Regions from separate parts of the Variovorax sp. Root434 genome, predicted to be linked through region 1. Evidence: predicted binding sites of a transcription regulator. Region 1 holds the regulator's gene; the other holds the start of a gene.
The links. The regulator LexA, encoded in region 1, represses DNA repair genes until DNA is damaged. The targets are predictions, from matches to a motif close to ACTGTATNNNNATACAGT.
Positions count from the first base shown of each region.

Region 2: the regulator LexA is predicted to act here: its motif matches at 2,758-2,775, upstream of recA (recombinase RecA).

Region 1 covers NZ_LMEK01000012.1:548,039-555,671, reverse strand. Annotated here, with positions in the region: gene lpxK (tetraacyldisaccharide 4'-kinase) at 1-541, shown strand, start outside; gene ASD05_RS13135 (Trm112 family protein) at 522-704, shown strand; gene kdsB (3-deoxy-manno-octulosonate cytidylyltransferase) at 701-1,474, shown strand; gene adk (adenylate kinase) at 1,608-2,264, shown strand; gene ASD05_RS13120 (asparaginase) at 2,301-3,266, opposite strand; gene lexA (transcriptional repressor LexA) at 3,340-4,023, shown strand; gene ASD05_RS13110 (hypothetical protein) at 4,162-4,539, shown strand; gene ASD05_RS13105 (D-2-hydroxyacid dehydrogenase family protein) at 4,630-5,637, shown strand; gene ASD05_RS13100 (MFS transporter) at 5,634-6,791, shown strand; gene ASD05_RS13095 (3-hydroxyacyl-CoA dehydrogenase) at 6,877-7,633, shown strand, end outside.
Region 2 covers NZ_LMEK01000012.1:786,560-794,192, forward strand. Annotated here, with positions in the region: gene ASD05_RS14190 (hypothetical protein) at 1-505, opposite strand, end outside; gene yiaA (inner membrane protein YiaA) at 636-1,073, shown strand; gene recX (recombination regulator RecX) at 1,104-1,562, opposite strand; gene recA (recombinase RecA) at 1,605-2,711, opposite strand; gene ASD05_RS14210 (MarR family winged helix-turn-helix transcriptional regulator) at 2,858-3,343, shown strand; gene ASD05_RS14215 (response regulator transcription factor) at 3,403-4,077, shown strand; gene ASD05_RS14220 (sensor histidine kinase) at 4,115-5,557, shown strand; gene ASD05_RS14225 (hypothetical protein) at 5,567-5,764, opposite strand; gene ASD05_RS14230 (biotin--[acetyl-CoA-carboxylase] ligase) at 5,770-6,585, opposite strand; gene ASD05_RS14235 (SET domain-containing protein) at 6,588-7,208, opposite strand; gene ASD05_RS14240 (DNA topoisomerase III) at 7,296-7,633, shown strand, end outside.

The DNA.
Region 1 (7,633 bases):
CGGCCTGCAGCATCTGGCACTGGGTCGCGATATCGAGATCTGCGTGTTCGACGACCGCGGCATCGGCAACGGTTGGCGACTGCCTGCAGGCCCGTTACGCGAAGCCTGGCCGCGGCCATGCGATCTGGTGCTGCACAGCGGCGCACGGCCCGCGTTCGCCGGTGGCTACACCGCCGCCCGCGCCCTCGCACCCGATGCCTTGACCGGCGGCGGACAACGCGTGCCCCTGGCAACCCTTGCAGGCCGGCCCCTGGTGGCACTGGCAGCCATTGCGCGGCCGGAGGCCTTCTTCGAGATGCTGCGCGCGCGCGGCCTGACGCTCGCCGAAACCATCGCACTGCCCGACCACTTTGATTTCAGGAGTTGGCAGCGCCCTGCAGCCCCCGAACGCACCATCGTCTGCACGGAAAAAGATGCCGTCAAGGTGTGGCGCAAGGCGCCCGATGCGCTGGCGGTGCCATTGCACTTCGCGCCCTCGCCGGAATTCTTCACCGCACTCGACGCAAAGCTATCATCGCTCGATGGATACCAAGCTGCTTGAACTGCTCGTCTGCCCCGTCACCAAAGGTCCGCTGACCTGGAACCCCGAGAAGCAGGAGCTCTGCTCGCGCAGCGCGCGCCTCGCCTACCCGGTGCGCGACGGCATTCCGGTGTTGCTCGAGAACGAAGCACGCACGCTCTCCGACGAAGAGCTCGGGCTGTGAGCTTTACCGTTCTGGTGCCGGCGCGCCTGGCGTCGACACGGCTGCCCAACAAACCGCTGGCCGACATCGCTGGCTTGCCCATGGTGGTGCGCGTGGCGCAGCGCGCCGGCGAATCCAGCGCGGCGCGCGTGGTGGTCGCCGGCGACGATCCTTCGATCGTTGCGGCATGCAAGGCGCACGGCGTCGAAGCCATCCTCACGCGCCAGGACCACCCTAGCGGCACCGACCGGCTGGCCGAGGCCTGTGAGCAGCTTGGCCTGGACGGCGACGACATCGTTGTCAACGTACAGGGCGACGAGCCACTGATCGATCCTGCGCTGATCGACGCCGTGGCATCAACGCTGGCCACCCATGCGGAAGCAGCGATGAGCACCGCGGCCCACGAGATCGACTCGATCGGCGACTTCATGAACCCCAACGTGGTGAAGGCCGTGCTCGACACGCAGGGCAACGCCATGTACTTCAGCCGCGCACCGATCCCGTGGTGGCGCGACGGCTCCGCCAACGGCGCGGCACCCGCGGTGCTGCCCACGCCCGCCCCGCTGCGCCACATCGGCATCTACGGCTATCGCGCGGGTTTCGTGCGGAAGTTTCCGTCGCTGCCGCCGGCGCCTGTCGAGGCAACCGAAGCACTCGAACAGCTGCGCGCGCTATGGCACGGCCATCGCATCGCGGTGCATGTGAGCCATGTCGCCCCCGGACCGGGCATCGACACGCCCGAAGACCTGGTGCGCGTGCGTGCCGTCTTTGCCGCCGCGCCCCCCGCCTGAGACGCTCTGCAGCCTGCCCGGCAGCGGAAATTCTTCGCGGGCACGCGTGCTATCCTCGAAGCAACTCCGCCTAGCCCAGCCCTGGGGCCGACGCTTGGTGCGACACAAAATCCAAGAACCGTCCGAGGAAACCATGAGACTAATTTTGCTGGGCGCGCCCGGGGCGGGCAAAGGCACGCAAGCGGCCTTCATCTGCCAGAAATACAGCATTCCCCAAATCTCGACCGGCGACATGCTGCGCGCCGCCGTCAAGGCCGGCACGCCGCTCGGCCTGCAGGCCAAGGCCGTGATGGACGCCGGCGCACTGGTCAGCGATGACCTGATCATCAATCTCGTGAAGGAACGCATTGCGCAACCCGATTGCGCCAGCGGCTTCCTGTTCGACGGCTTCCCCCGCACCATTCCCCAGGCCGATGCCATGAAGGCGGCGGGCGTCAAGCTCGACTACGTGCTCGAGATCGACGTGCCTTTCAGCGACATCATCGAACGCATGAGCGGCCGCCGCTCTCACCCCGCCTCGGGCCGCACCTATCACGTCAAGTTCAATCCACCCAAGGTTGAAGGCAAGGACGACGTGACCGGCGAGGAACTGATCCAGCGCGAGGACGACAAGGAAGAAACCGTGCGCAAACGGCTCGAGGTGTATAGCCAGCAGACGCGTCCACTGGTCGACTACTACTCGGCCTGGGCCGAGGCCGACCCGGCCGCCGCCCCGAAATACCGCGCCATCAAGGGCGTGGGCACGGTGGACGAGATCACGCAACGTGCACTGGCTGCCCTGAACAGCTGATCCTCCCAACCGCCCCTGTACGGGGCGGTTTTGCTTTCACCCCAGCAGTTCCAGCATCAGCGCAATGCGCGCCTTCACGGGCGTCAGCGCGCCAGCATCGCGCAGCGCGTCCCCGGCCTTCGGCAGGATGCGCCCGTTGGCGCAACGCGTGGCGCGAACGATCGCAACGCCTGCGTCCTGTGCCTTGAGCGCGGCCGCTTCCAGGGCGTGGTGCAGGGTGCCGTTGCCAGTGGCGGCAAGCACCAGTCCTCGCACGGGATCGGCACCGCCGGACTGCAGCAGCGCATCGATCACAGCACCGCTGGCGCCGGCATGGCTCACGATGATCTCGACGCGGGGCCACTGAACCGCAGCCTCCAGAAAAATCTTCGACGCGCGTGATGCAGCGCCTTCCGGCCACGACCGGACAAGGCGAAGCTCCCCTTCCTCGACATAACCGACGGGCCCCGCGTCGCCTGAAGCAAAGGCGTCAGGCCGATAGGTGTGCACCTTCTGGATGTCAATGCCGCTGTGGATCGTGCCGGCGCACACCACCGATACGCCTCGCGCGCCCTGCGTCGCGGCAACGCTGATGGCGTCACGCACGTTCTGCGGTCCGTCGGGCGCCAGCGCGGTCGCCGGGCGCATCGCGCAGGTCAGTACCACGGGCTTGGAAGGCGCCAGCACCGAGTGCAGGAAGAACGCGGTCTCTTCGAGCGTGTCGGTGCCGTGCGTGATCACCACGCCCGCCACGTCGGCCTGCGCCAGCCAGTGCGCACAGCGCCGGGCCAGTTGCTGCCAGATGGCGAACGACATGTCCTTGCTGTCGAGCTGCGCGACCTGCTCCGCCTCCAGCAACACGCCTTCGGGCGCCTCGATGCCGCCCAACAGGTCGGCCACGCCGACCTGTCCCGCGGTGTAGCCGATGTTGTCGCCGCTGCTGGCGGCCCGGCCGGCAATGGTGCCGCCCGTGCCCAAAACCACGACACGGCGGCGCGATTCAGGCGAAGAGGAATTGACCATGGCTTGTCAACTTTTAAAAACTGGTTAAAAATACAGCTACTGGATATCTAGCCAGTGCCGCAAGGAACCACATATGCAGTTCGCCGTGAAGCTTACAGCCCGCCAGCAGCAGATCCTGGACCTGATCCAGAGCGCCATCGCACGCACCGGTGCGCCGCCCACGCGCGCCGAAATCGCCAACGAGCTCGGGTTCAAGTCGGCCAACGCCGCCGAAGAGCATTTGCAGGCACTGGCGCGAAAGGGCGTCATCGAGCTCGTGAGCGGCACCTCGCGCGGCATCCGCCTCAAGGGCGACGCCCTGCGTTCGCTCAATGAAACACGCCACCGCGAAGGCGGCCAGTTCTCGCTCTCGCTGCCCGGCATGGCCCAGCTGGCATTGCCGCTCATCGGCCGCGTCGCAGCCGGCTCGCCCATCCTCGCGCAGGAGCACGTCGACCAGACCTACTACGTCGAGAACACGCTGTTCCAGCGCCAGCCCGACTACCTGCTCAAGGTGCGCGGCATGTCGATGCGCGACGCCGGCATCATGGACGGCGACCTGCTCGCGGTGCAGGCCACCAAGGAAGCGCGCAACGGCCAGATCGTGGTTGCGCGCCTGGGCGACGAAGTGACCGTCAAGCGCCTGAAGCGCAACAAGCAGGTCATCGAACTGCACGCCGAGAACCCCGACTACCCGACCATCATCGTCCAGCCCGGCGAGCCTTTCGAAATCGAAGGCCTCGCGGTCGGGCTCATCCGCAACACCATGCTGATGTAGGCCCTGCGGCCTGCTTTCCGCAGCACCCCATCCGGCAGCAACAGGTGGCGGGCGTATGGCGAAGAGTCGCCATCACCCTGTCGCAGCCGATTCAAGAAATCCTGCCTGTGTTCAACCTCATACTTTTTTGGAGTTCACATGGGAATCGCCCTCCTCGCCATCGCTGATTTCTGGATGCCGCTGCAATCGCTGGCCAGCCGCCTGATGCCGGCACACCGTCCTCGCCGCAGGGATCGCCTCGACGCTGCCGAATCCTCGGCCGGACTTCGCTACGTGGCGGTGCGCCCTGCCTGCACCGCCCGCGCCGGCGGCGGCGCAACACCCGCAGCAGCCAGCGCCACGCCGGCGCGTCCGTTGCGCGTGGTTCGCGTGGTCGACGGCATGGGCCAGCAGCGCAGCAACCGCGTCGTGATCTCGGGCCGCATGGCCGATGTCTGCGCCGAACTCGACCGGCTGGCCGCACTCGAAACCGCCGAAACCACGGCCGCGGCCCCTCGTTCGACCCGCCTGCACTGAGCCCGAACACCCCTGCGAGCGGCTGCGGGGGTGGGTATCCAAACGTTCACTGGCACGACATTCCAATGCTGCGAGGCACAATGGCACGCCATGAACATTGTGATCCTCGACGATTACCAGGACGCCGTGCGCAAACTGCGCTGCGCCGCCAAGCTGGACGCGTACGCGGCCAAGGTCTATACCAATACGGTGAAGGGCATCGGGCAGCTTTCGGTTCGCCTCAAGGATGCCGACGTGATCGTGCTGATCCGCGAGCGCACCCAGATCTCGCGCCAGCTGATCGAAAAGCTGCCGAAGCTCAAGCTCATCTCGCAGACGGGGCGTGTCGCCGGGCACATCGACGTTACTGCCTGCACGGAACGTGGCGTCGCGGTTGCGGAGGGCTCGGGCTCGCCGCAAGCGCCTGCCGAGCTCACCTGGGCGCTCATCATGGCCGCCATGCGCCGGCTGCCGCAGTACATCAGCAACCTCAAGCACGGCGCGTGGCAGCAGTCGGGGCTCAAGTCGGCATCGATGCCGCCCAACTTCGGGATCGGCTCGGTGCTCAAGGGCAAGACGCTGTGCATCTGGGGTTATGGCCGCATCGGCCAACTGGTGGCGCGCTATGGGCAGGCTTTCGGGATGCAGGTCGTGATCTGGGGCCGTGAAGCCAGTTGCGCCAAGGCCCGCTCCGACGGCTTCCAGGTCGCACAGAACCGCCACGAGTTCTTTGCCGCGGCCGACGTGCTGTCGGTGCATCTGCGTCTCAACGAAGAGACCAACGGCCTCATCACGCTGGAAGATCTCTCGCGCATGAAGCCGACGGCGCTGTTCGTCAACACTTCGCGCGCCGAACTGGTCGAAGCCGACGCCCTGCTCGCCGCGCTCAACCGCGGCCGCCCCGGGCTGGCCGCCATCGACGTGTTCGAGAGCGAGCCGCCGCTGCAAGGCCATGCGCTGCTGCGGCTCGAGAACTGCATCTGTACGCCGCACATCGGCTATGTCGAGCAGGAGAGCTACGAGAGCTACTTCGGTCAGGCGTTCGACAACGTGGTGAGCTACATCAACGGCAATCCGACGAACATCGTGAATCCCGGCGCGCTGCAGGTTCGCCGGTGAACCGGCCGGCGCCCCAGGGTGCGCTCTGGGCGCTGCTCGCCGGCAATTTCGTGATCGGCACGGGCGTGATGGTGGTGCCCGGCACGCTCAATGAAATCAGCACATCGCTTTCGGTCACGGCCGCCACCGCGGGCCAGCTGATCACGGCCGCAGCGGCTGTGATGTGCGTCGGCGCACCGCTGCTGGCCGCGGCGGTCGCGGGCTGGGACCGCCGCCAGTTGTTGGCGCTCAGCCTGCTCTGGTACGCCGCGGGCCACATCCTCTGCGCTCTGATGCCGAGCTTCGGCGCCCTGCTGCCGGTGCGCATGCTCACGGTGGTCGCTCCAGCCATCTTCACGCCCCAGGCCGCGGCCTGCGCCGGCATGCTGGTGCCGCCGGAGCAGCGCGGACGCGCCGTCACCTTCGTCTTCCTGGGCTGGTCCATGGCCTCGGTGCTGGGCCTGCCCATCGGCGCGCTGATCGGCGGCCACCTGGGCTGGCGCATGGCTTTCCTGGCCATTGCGGCGCTCAGTGTCGCAAGCGCGACAGCGGTCTGGCTCACATTGCCGAACGGCGTCCGCCCCGCCGCGCTGACCGCCGAAGCATGGTCGCGCGTGCTGCGCAGCCCGGTGCTGATGGGCATCGTTTCGGTCACGGCGCTGCAGGGGGCCGGCCAGTTCGTGCTGTTCAGTTATTTCGGCCCGGTCCTCAAGCAGGGCTTCGGCGCGGATGCCACCACGCTGAGCGTGATGTGGGCGCTGTTCGGCGCCTGCGGGCTGGTCGGCAACATGGTGGTCAGCCGCTTCATCGACCGCGTGGGCGCCGGGCGCATGGTGCTGATCACCACCGTGCTGATCGCCTCGAGCCTGCTGCTGTGGCCGCTGGCCTCCACGCTCGCCTGGCTGGCTGTCGTGCTCGTTCCGTGGGGGTTGGGCTGCTTCTCCGCCAACTCGGCCCAGCAGGCCCGTCTGGTGGGCCTGGCGCCGGCCCTCGCGCCAGGCTCCGTGGCGCTCAACAGCTCCGGCATCTATACCGGGCAGGCCGTGGGCGCCGCGGTCGGCGGCTGGCTGCTTGCCAACGACGCCGGGGCATGGATGAGCTGGGTCGGTTTCGGCCTGCTGCTGGTCGCCATCTCGCTCAGCGTGGCCATCGATCGCAGCCGCCGCGCGGCCTGAAAGCGCGCCCCCGCGTTAAACCCGTCACGCCCCACCCGCGCGGGGCTGCAAAATCAGAGTCTTCGACAGCATCAACCTCCAGCAAATGACAGTGAACTACACCCGAATCGGCGTCATCGGCGCAGGCGCCATGGGTCGCGGCATCGCACAGATCGCCGCCCAGGCAGGCAGCGAAGTGCTGCTGCTCGACAGTTTCGCAGGCGCCGCCGAGCGCGGCCGCGAAGCCCTCGTTGCGCAATGGAACAAGCTGCACGAGAAGAACAAGATCGACGCCGCCACGCGCGATGCCCAGATCGCCCGCGTCAAGGCGGTCGACAGCATCCAGGCTCTGGCCGGCTGCGACCTGGTGATCGAAGCGGTCATCGAAGACCTCGAAGTCAAGCGCAAGCTGTTCCGCGAGCTCGAAGGCGCGGTGAGCGAGACCGCCACGCTGGTCACCAACACCTCGTCGCTCTCGGTGACGGCCATCGCCGCCGGCCTCAAGCACCCGGAGCGCTTCGCGGGCTTCCACTTTTTCAACCCCGTGCCGCTGATGAAGGTGGTCGAGGTGGTCGCGGGCTTCAAGACCGCGCCCGATGTCTGCAAGCAGCTGGCCGGCTACGCGGTGCAGATGGGCCACAGCGCCGTGCAGGCGCAGGACACGCCAGGCTTCATCGTCAACCACGCGGGCCGCGGCTATGGCACCGAGGCGCTGCGCATCGTCGGCGAAGGCGTGACCGACTTTGCGACCATCGACCGCATCCTCAAGGACCAGGCGGGCTTTCGCCTGGGCCCGTTCGAGCTGCTGGACCTGACGGCGCTCGACGTGTCGCATCCGGTGATGGAGTCGATCTACCACCAGT
Region 2 (7,633 bases), 240 kb from region 1:
GCCGGTCGAGCACGAAGCTCACCACCGAACGCACCGCCCTGCCCTCACCCAGCACCGGCGCGAGCTGCTTGCTCAAGGCATCGACCGACAGCCATTCGGCTGCGCGCTGCAGGGTGCCGTGGGCACGCGGCATCGCCTCGATGCGCCCGGCAATCGCGCCACCGAGCCGCTGCGACACCGCCTCGCCACGCGCCGCGACCAGATGCTGCATCGCTCGTGCGCGGCCCTGCTGCACGCCGAGCATCGCGTAAACGGCCACGAACAGCAGCAGCAAAACGGCCACCAGCAGCGGCGGCGAGGTGACGAGCGCGAGGATGGCGCCAGCCCCACCGGCACGCGCCGCCGTGTTGCCCGGCCCGTGCAGTTGGCCCAGGTAGAAGAAGAAAACGCCGCCGCCCAGGACCAGGCCGAGGAGACTGCCCTTGATCACGGAGCCGGCGAAGGAAAGGCCGGCCTTGGCGCCGGTGCGAACGAGAGACGGCTGGCCGATGGGCTCAGGTGACATGGAAAAGCTCCTCCGAAAGTTGACGGCCGGTCCTTCTTGTGGGTTGCAGTGCGAGCTGCCGGCGCGCGGCGGATCATGCCATTGGCGCTCCACACCATAATCGCGCACCCATCTACACGAGGAGGATTCCATGGCCGTCAAATTCCAGAAGCCGACCGCGGCATTCGTTGCCGCTTCCTGGGCCGCACTGCTCATCGGCGCCATCGTCTACCTGATCGGGCTGTGGAACGCCTCCATGCAGCTCAACGAGAAGGGCTACTACTTCACCATCCTGATGTACGGCCTGTTCTCCGCCGTGTCGCTGCAGAAGACCGTGCGCGACCGCCTCGAAGGCACGACCGTGACCGGCATCTACTACGGCCTGTGCTGGATCTCGCTGCTGCTGTCGGTCGCCCTGCTCGCCGTCGGCCTGTTCAATGCCACGCTGGCTGCCAGCGAGAAAGGCTTCTATGCCATGGCATTCCTGCTGAGCCTGTTCGGTGCGGTCGCGGTGCAGAAGAATGTGCGTGACATCGCCGCGCACAAGAGCGAGACGCCCTCGCTCGACGAAGTGCCCGAAGCGAACTGATTCAGCCTGCCTCGGGAAGGTTGCGCAGCGTCATTCGCCGGTTTCATCGAAATCGCTCCTGAGCACCTTCGACACGACGGCACCTGAAAAGCCCCGCGCCATCAGGAACCGCATCTGCTTTGCCCGCTCCTTCGCATCGGCGGGCGGGGCGTCGAAGCGGCGGCGCCACAGGGCGGTGGCGCGCTCGACCTCCGTGTCTTGCAACCCGGCCACCGCTTCGGCAATGGCCTCGGGCGCGATGCCCTTGGCCTGCAGTTCCTGCTTGACCCGCAGCGCACCCGAGCGGGCGGCGCGCTGGTTCAGCACCGAGGCCACCACGCGCGGCTCGCTGATGAAGTCCTTAGCGGCCAGTTCGTCGAGCGCCTTCGCCAGCGTGCCGGGCTCTTCTTCGTGCCTGGCCAGCTTGCGCTCCAGTTCCGCGCGCGAATGTTCGCGCTGGCTCAGCAGGCGCAGTGCGCGGCCTTTGAGGGACGGGGCGTTGAATGCCATGCGGGGGTCGCTCGCGCGGCCCCCGGGGAGCCGCGCCTGTACTTACTCGCCCTTGTCGGCCTTGTCCGCCTTCGCGGCCTTCTGCGGCTTCTCGGGCGTGGCGCCGGCATCGGCGGCCAGCAGCGGGATGCCCAGCGATTCGCGCACCTTGTTCTCGATCTCGCGCGACAGCTCGGGGTTCTCGCGCAGGAACTCGCGGGCATTGTCTCGGCCCTGGCCGATCTTCTCGCCGTTGTAGGCGTACCAGGCGCCCGACTTGTCGACGATCTTGGCCGTGACGCCCATGTCGATGATCTCGCCCTCGCGGCTGATGCCCTCGCCGAACAGGATGTCGAACTCGGCCGTCTTGAACGGCGGCGACACCTTGTTCTTCACCACCTTCACCTTGGTTTCGTTGCCAATGGCCTCGTCGCCCTTCTTGATGGTGCCGATGCGACGGATGTCCAGGCGCACCGAGGCGTAGAACTTCAGCGCATTGCCGCCGGTGGTGGTTTCGGGCGAGCCGAACATCACGCCGATCTTCATGCGGATCTGGTTGATGAAGATGACCATGCAGTTGGTCTTCTTGATGGTGGCGGTGAGCTTGCGCAGCGCCTGGCTCATCAGGCGGGCCTGCAGGCCGGGCAGCGAGTCGCCCATTTCGCCTTCGATTTCGGCCTTGGGCGTGAGCGCGGCGACGGAGTCGACCACGATCAGGTCGACAGCGCCCGAGCGCACCAGTGAGTCGACGATTTCGAGCGCCTGTTCGCCGGTGTCGGGTTGACTGATGAGCAGGTCGGACAGGTTCACGCCCAGCTTCTGGGCGTACTGCACGTCGAGCGCGTGCTCGGCGTCGACGAAGGCGCAGGTGCCGGCCTGCTTTTGCATGGCAGCGATGACCTGCAGCGTGAGCGTGGTCTTGCCCGACGATTCAGGGCCGTAGATCTCGATGACGCGGCCGCGCGGCAGGCCGCCGACGCCCAGGGCGATGTCCAGGCCCAGCGAGCCGGTGGAGACCACCTGGATGTCTTCGAGCGCCTCGCCTTCGCCGAGCCGCATGATCGTGCCCTTGCCGAACTGCTTTTCGATCTGGGCCAGTGCGGCCTGGAGGGCCTTGGCCTTTTCACTGTTGGCGACCGAGATGCTTGCGCCCTTGACGACTGCGTCCATGTGGAAACTCCTTGAATATCAACGGTTTGTGTTGGGTTTCAATCCATCTGCTTTTAATTACAGGCTGGATGCTTGAACAGTAGTGTAGGGGCTCATGGATTCGAGTAAACCCATTTTTTGGTCAGTTTGCTTTACCATTTGGCGCCATGTCCGAAGCCGCGTTCCCGACCGATCCCGACGCCTGGCGCCAGACCCACCTGGGCCGCCTGCTGGGCCACGCGATGCGCCGCTTCGACGAGCGCGTGCTGGAGCTGATGGCGCATGACGTCGGCGTGCCGCTGGCCCTGTCGAACCTCGCGGCGCGCGCGCAGGTGAGCGCGGCGCACATCCACATCACGCGCCACCTGGCACGCGAAGGCTCGCGCCTGACCGAACTGGCAGAGCGCGCCGGCATGACCAAGCAGGCCATGGGCGCGCTGGTCGACCAGTGCGAAGCCTGGGGGCTGGTGACGCGCGGTCCCGACCCGCTCGACGCGCGGGCGCGGCGCGTGCTGTTCACGGCCGACGGCCTGGCCTGGCTCGACGCCTTCCGCAGTGCGGTGACGCAGGCCGAAGGCGAGTTCCGCGGCAGCGTGGGAAACGACATTGCCACCGTGGTAACCATCGGACTCGAAGCCTATACGGCGGGCTAGACTCCAAGGCGGAGACCAACGCGCGCCCAGGGGCGCCGATACAGCCGGAGGTGGCGCATATGCGGATTCTGATTGCCGAAGACGACCAGGTGCTGGCCGATGCCCTGCTGCGCAGCCTGCGCACCTCGGGCGCGGCGGTCGACCACGTGGCGAACGGCTCGCAGGCCGACACCGCCCTCATGACGCACGACGAATTCGACCTGTTGATCCTCGATCTCGGGCTGCCCAACCTGCACGGCATCGAGATCCTCAAGCGCCTGCGCGCGCGCGGCTCGCAGCTGCCGGTGCTGGTGCTCACGGCGGCCGACAGCGTGGAGGAACGCGTCAAAGGCCTGGACCACGGCGCCGACGACTACATGGCCAAGCCCTTCAGCCTGCAGGAGCTCGAGGCGCGCGTACGCGCGCTCACCCGGCGCGGCATGGGCACCACCAGCAACACGATCCGCCACGGCCCGCTGGTCTACGACCAGGCCGGCCGCGTGGCGACCATCGACGGCAAGATGATCGAACTGTCGGCGCGCGAACTCGGCCTGCTCGAAGTGCTGCTGCAGCGCGCCGGCCGGCTGGTGAGCAAGGACCAGCTGGTCGACCGCCTGTGCGAATGGGGCGAGGAGGTGAGCCTCAACGCCATCGAGGTCTACATCCACCGCCTGCGCAAGAAGATCGAGAAGGGTCCGGTGCGCATTGCGACGGTACGCGGGCTGGGCTACTGCCTCGAGAAGATCCAGCCCTGATGCCCCTTGCCAAGCGCGAAGCCTCGGGGCGAGCCCAGTGAAGCTTTTCCAGCGCGCGCAGCGCTCCCTGTTCGGCGAGATCCTCGACTGGATGCTCACGCCGCTGCTGCTGCTGGTGCCCGTGAGCATCGGCGTCACGTGGCTGGTGGCGCAGGGCATTGCCAACGCACCCTTCGACCGCGCGCTCGAACACAACGTGAAGGCCCTGGCCGAGCTGGTGACGGTGAAGGACGGGCACACGCAGTTCGTGCTGTCGCAGTCGGCGCGCGAGATCCTGCGGGCCGACGACACCGGCCACGTGTACTACCAGCTGTTCGACGGGCACGACACGCTGCTGAGCGGCGAGCGCGACATTCCGCTGCCCGGGCTCGACGAGCCGCTGCCGCCCGGCCAGGTGTTCCTGCACAACAGCGACGTGCACGGCAAGCCGGTGCGCGTGGCCTCCCTGTGGATCGCCAGCGGCGCCGAGGACGTGCCGCCCTCGCTGCTGCAGCTGGCCGAGACGCGCGAGAAGCAGTCGGTGCTCGCGGCCGAGATCATCAAGGGCGTGCTGCTGCCGCAGTTCGCGATCCTGCCGCTGGCGGTGCTGCTGATCTGGCTGGCGCTGGTGCGCGGCATCAAGCCGCTGTCGGTGGTGGAGGCGCGCATCCGCGAGCGGCGCCCGGGCGACCTGAGCCCGCTCGACGAATCGTCGGTGCCGCAGGAAGTGGTGCCGCTGGTGTCCTCGGTCAACGAGCTGCTGGACAAGCTCAACGATTCGATCGGCACGCAGAAGCGATTCCTGGCCGACGCGGCGCATCAGTTGAAAACGCCGCTGGCGGGCCTGCGCATGCAGGCCGACCTGGCGCAGCGCGAAGGCGCCAATGCCGACGAGCTGAAGCAGTCGCTCAAGCAGATCGGCCGTGCGAGCAAGCGCGCCACGCACACCGTGAACCAGCTGCTGTCGCTGGCTCGCGCCGAGGGCAACAGCGCCAACGCGCACCACCAGCCCTGCGACCTGGCGCGGCTCACCATCGAGGTGGTGCGCGAGGCCGTGCCGCGCGCGATCGAGAAGCGAATCGACCTGGGCTACGACGGCGCCGAGGCCGGCGCGCCGGGCGTGGTGTTCGACGGCAACGCGACGCTGCTGAAGGAGCTGGTGCGCAACCTCGTCGACAACGCGATCAACTACACGCCCTCGACGCCCGAGCGCCCGGGCTTGATCACCGTGCGCGTGCTGGCCGACCCCTTCGGCCACGTGCTGCTGCTGCAGGTGGAAGACAACGGCCCCGGCATCGCCGAGAGCGACCGCGAGCTGGTGTTCGAGCCCTTCTACCGCGTGCTCGGCAACGAGGCCGACGGCTCGGGGCTGGGGCTGCCGATCGTGCTGGAGATCGCGAACCAGCACCGCGCGCAGGTGAAGCTGGAGGATGCGCATCCCGGCAAGCAGCCGCCGGGCGCGCTGTTCACGGTGCGCTTCGAGAGCGAGACGCCCTCCTGACCCGCTGGATCAGGGCGTCGGCGCGCCGGTTCTCGCTTCCTTGCGGATTTGCAGCCATTCGGGGTGGATCTGCCGCGCCACGCGCTGCGGCTCTCGCTCGCTGAGCGCGGCGGGAACCAGGCCGAAGCCGGCGAGATCGCCCCGCGCCCAAAGGAAATAGCCGGCGTTGGCAATCAGCAGAACGACGAGCAACAGGCGCAGCTTCATGCGGATCAGAACCCCATGCCGCGAGGGCGCACGCTGACTTCGTCGCTGGAGACCAGCTGCAGGCCGGCGTCGGTGCGCACCTGCAGCTCGCCGCCCCAGGCCACGCCTTCGCACAGCCCGGCGGTGCCGTCGCTGAGCGCCACTTCGCGGCCGCGCAGCACGTCGCGTGCGGCAAAGCGCTCGGCGAACGGCGCGAAGCCGCGGGCTTCGAAGTCGAGCACGCTGCGCACCAGCGGCTCGGCCAGTTCGTGCAGCACCTCGGGCGCGGTGGCCTCGGGGCGCCACTGGCGCAGCCAGGCCGGCGGCGTGCGCATGCCCTCGGCTTCGCGCGCACCGATGTTGATGCCGATGCCGATCACGAGGTAGCGCGACGCATCCGGCCGGCCGGTGGACGGCAGCGCGGTCTCGATGAGGATGCCGGCCAGCTTGCAGTCGCCGACCCACACGTCGTTGGGCCACTTGAGGCCGATCTTGTGCGCGCCCGAAGGGTCGAGGCTTTCGGCCACGGCAACGCCGACGGCCAGCGACAGGCCCGACCAGTCGGCCGGCGCGAGCGGCAGGCCGAGAGAGAAGGTCAGCGACGCGGGCTCTTCGTTCTGCTGCGCGCTCTGCCAGGGCCGCCCGAGGCGGCCGCGCCCCGCAGTCTGGCGCTCGGCCACGAGCAGCACGGGCTCGACGCGGCCGGCGCGCGCGCGGCGCATCAGCTCGGTGTTGGTGGAATCGATTTCGGCCACGGCCTCGACGGCGAAGCCGGGCAGCAGCGGTGCAACCGCCGCGGCGATCCGGTCTTCGAACCAGTCGGCCGTTGTGCTGCTGCTCATGGTCAGTCCTTGTCGGACTTGTCTTTCTTCGCGGACTTCTTTTCCGATTTCTTGTCGGCTTTTTTCTCGGCCTTCTTTTCAGCCTTCTTCGCTTCTTTTTTCTCGGCCTTTTTCTTTTCGGCCTTCTTGGCTTTCTTCTTCTTTTTCTTCTCGTCGTCCTTGGGCGTCAGCAGCGTGCCGCGGCACTCCTCCGAGCCGCACCAGCAGGGAAATTCGGACAGGAGTTTCGGCGTGTACGGCTCGTCGATGATCAGGCCGTAGTCGTAATTGAGTTCTTCGCCTGCAGAGATGTTTCGCAGCGCCTTGATATAAACGCGCCCATCGACTTCGTCCGCTTCGCAATTCGGTTCGCACGAGTGATTGATCCAGCGCGCATCGTTGCCCTTGACGTTGCCGTCGATCACACGCCCGTCGTCGATGTGGAAGTAGAAGGTGTGGTTCGGCTGGGCAGGGTCGTGCGGATGGCGGCGCAGCGCCTCTTTCCAGCTGATGACCTCGCCCTTGTATTCGATCAGCGTCTCGCCTTCGGCCAGATCCTGCACGGCGAAGACGCCGTTGCCGTGGACATCCGAGCGCCGCATCTGGATGCGGCGGCCGGCGGAATGTGGGGATTTGGAAGGCATCGCCGAAGTCTGTTAGTTTGAATATGCACACATGCGCGTGTGCGCGTGTGCACACGCGGGAAGCCGCAGAGTATAGAGAGCCCTTAGATGACAAAGACTTTGGTAATCGCAGAAAAACCGTCGGTGGCACAGGACATCGTCCGCGCCCTCACGCCGGTGGCAGGGAAATTCGACAAGCACGACGAGCATTTCGAGAACGAAAGCTACGTCGTGACCAGCGCCGTGGGCCATCTGGTCGAGATCCAGGCGCCCGAGGAGTTCGACGTCAAGCGGGGCAAGTGGAGCTTCGCCAACCTGCCGGTGATCCCGCCGCACTTCGACCTCAAGCCCGTCGACAAGACCAAGACGCGCCTGAACGCCGTGGTCAAGCAGGCCAAGCGCAAGGACGTGACGCAACTGATCAACGCCTGCGACGCGGGCCGCGA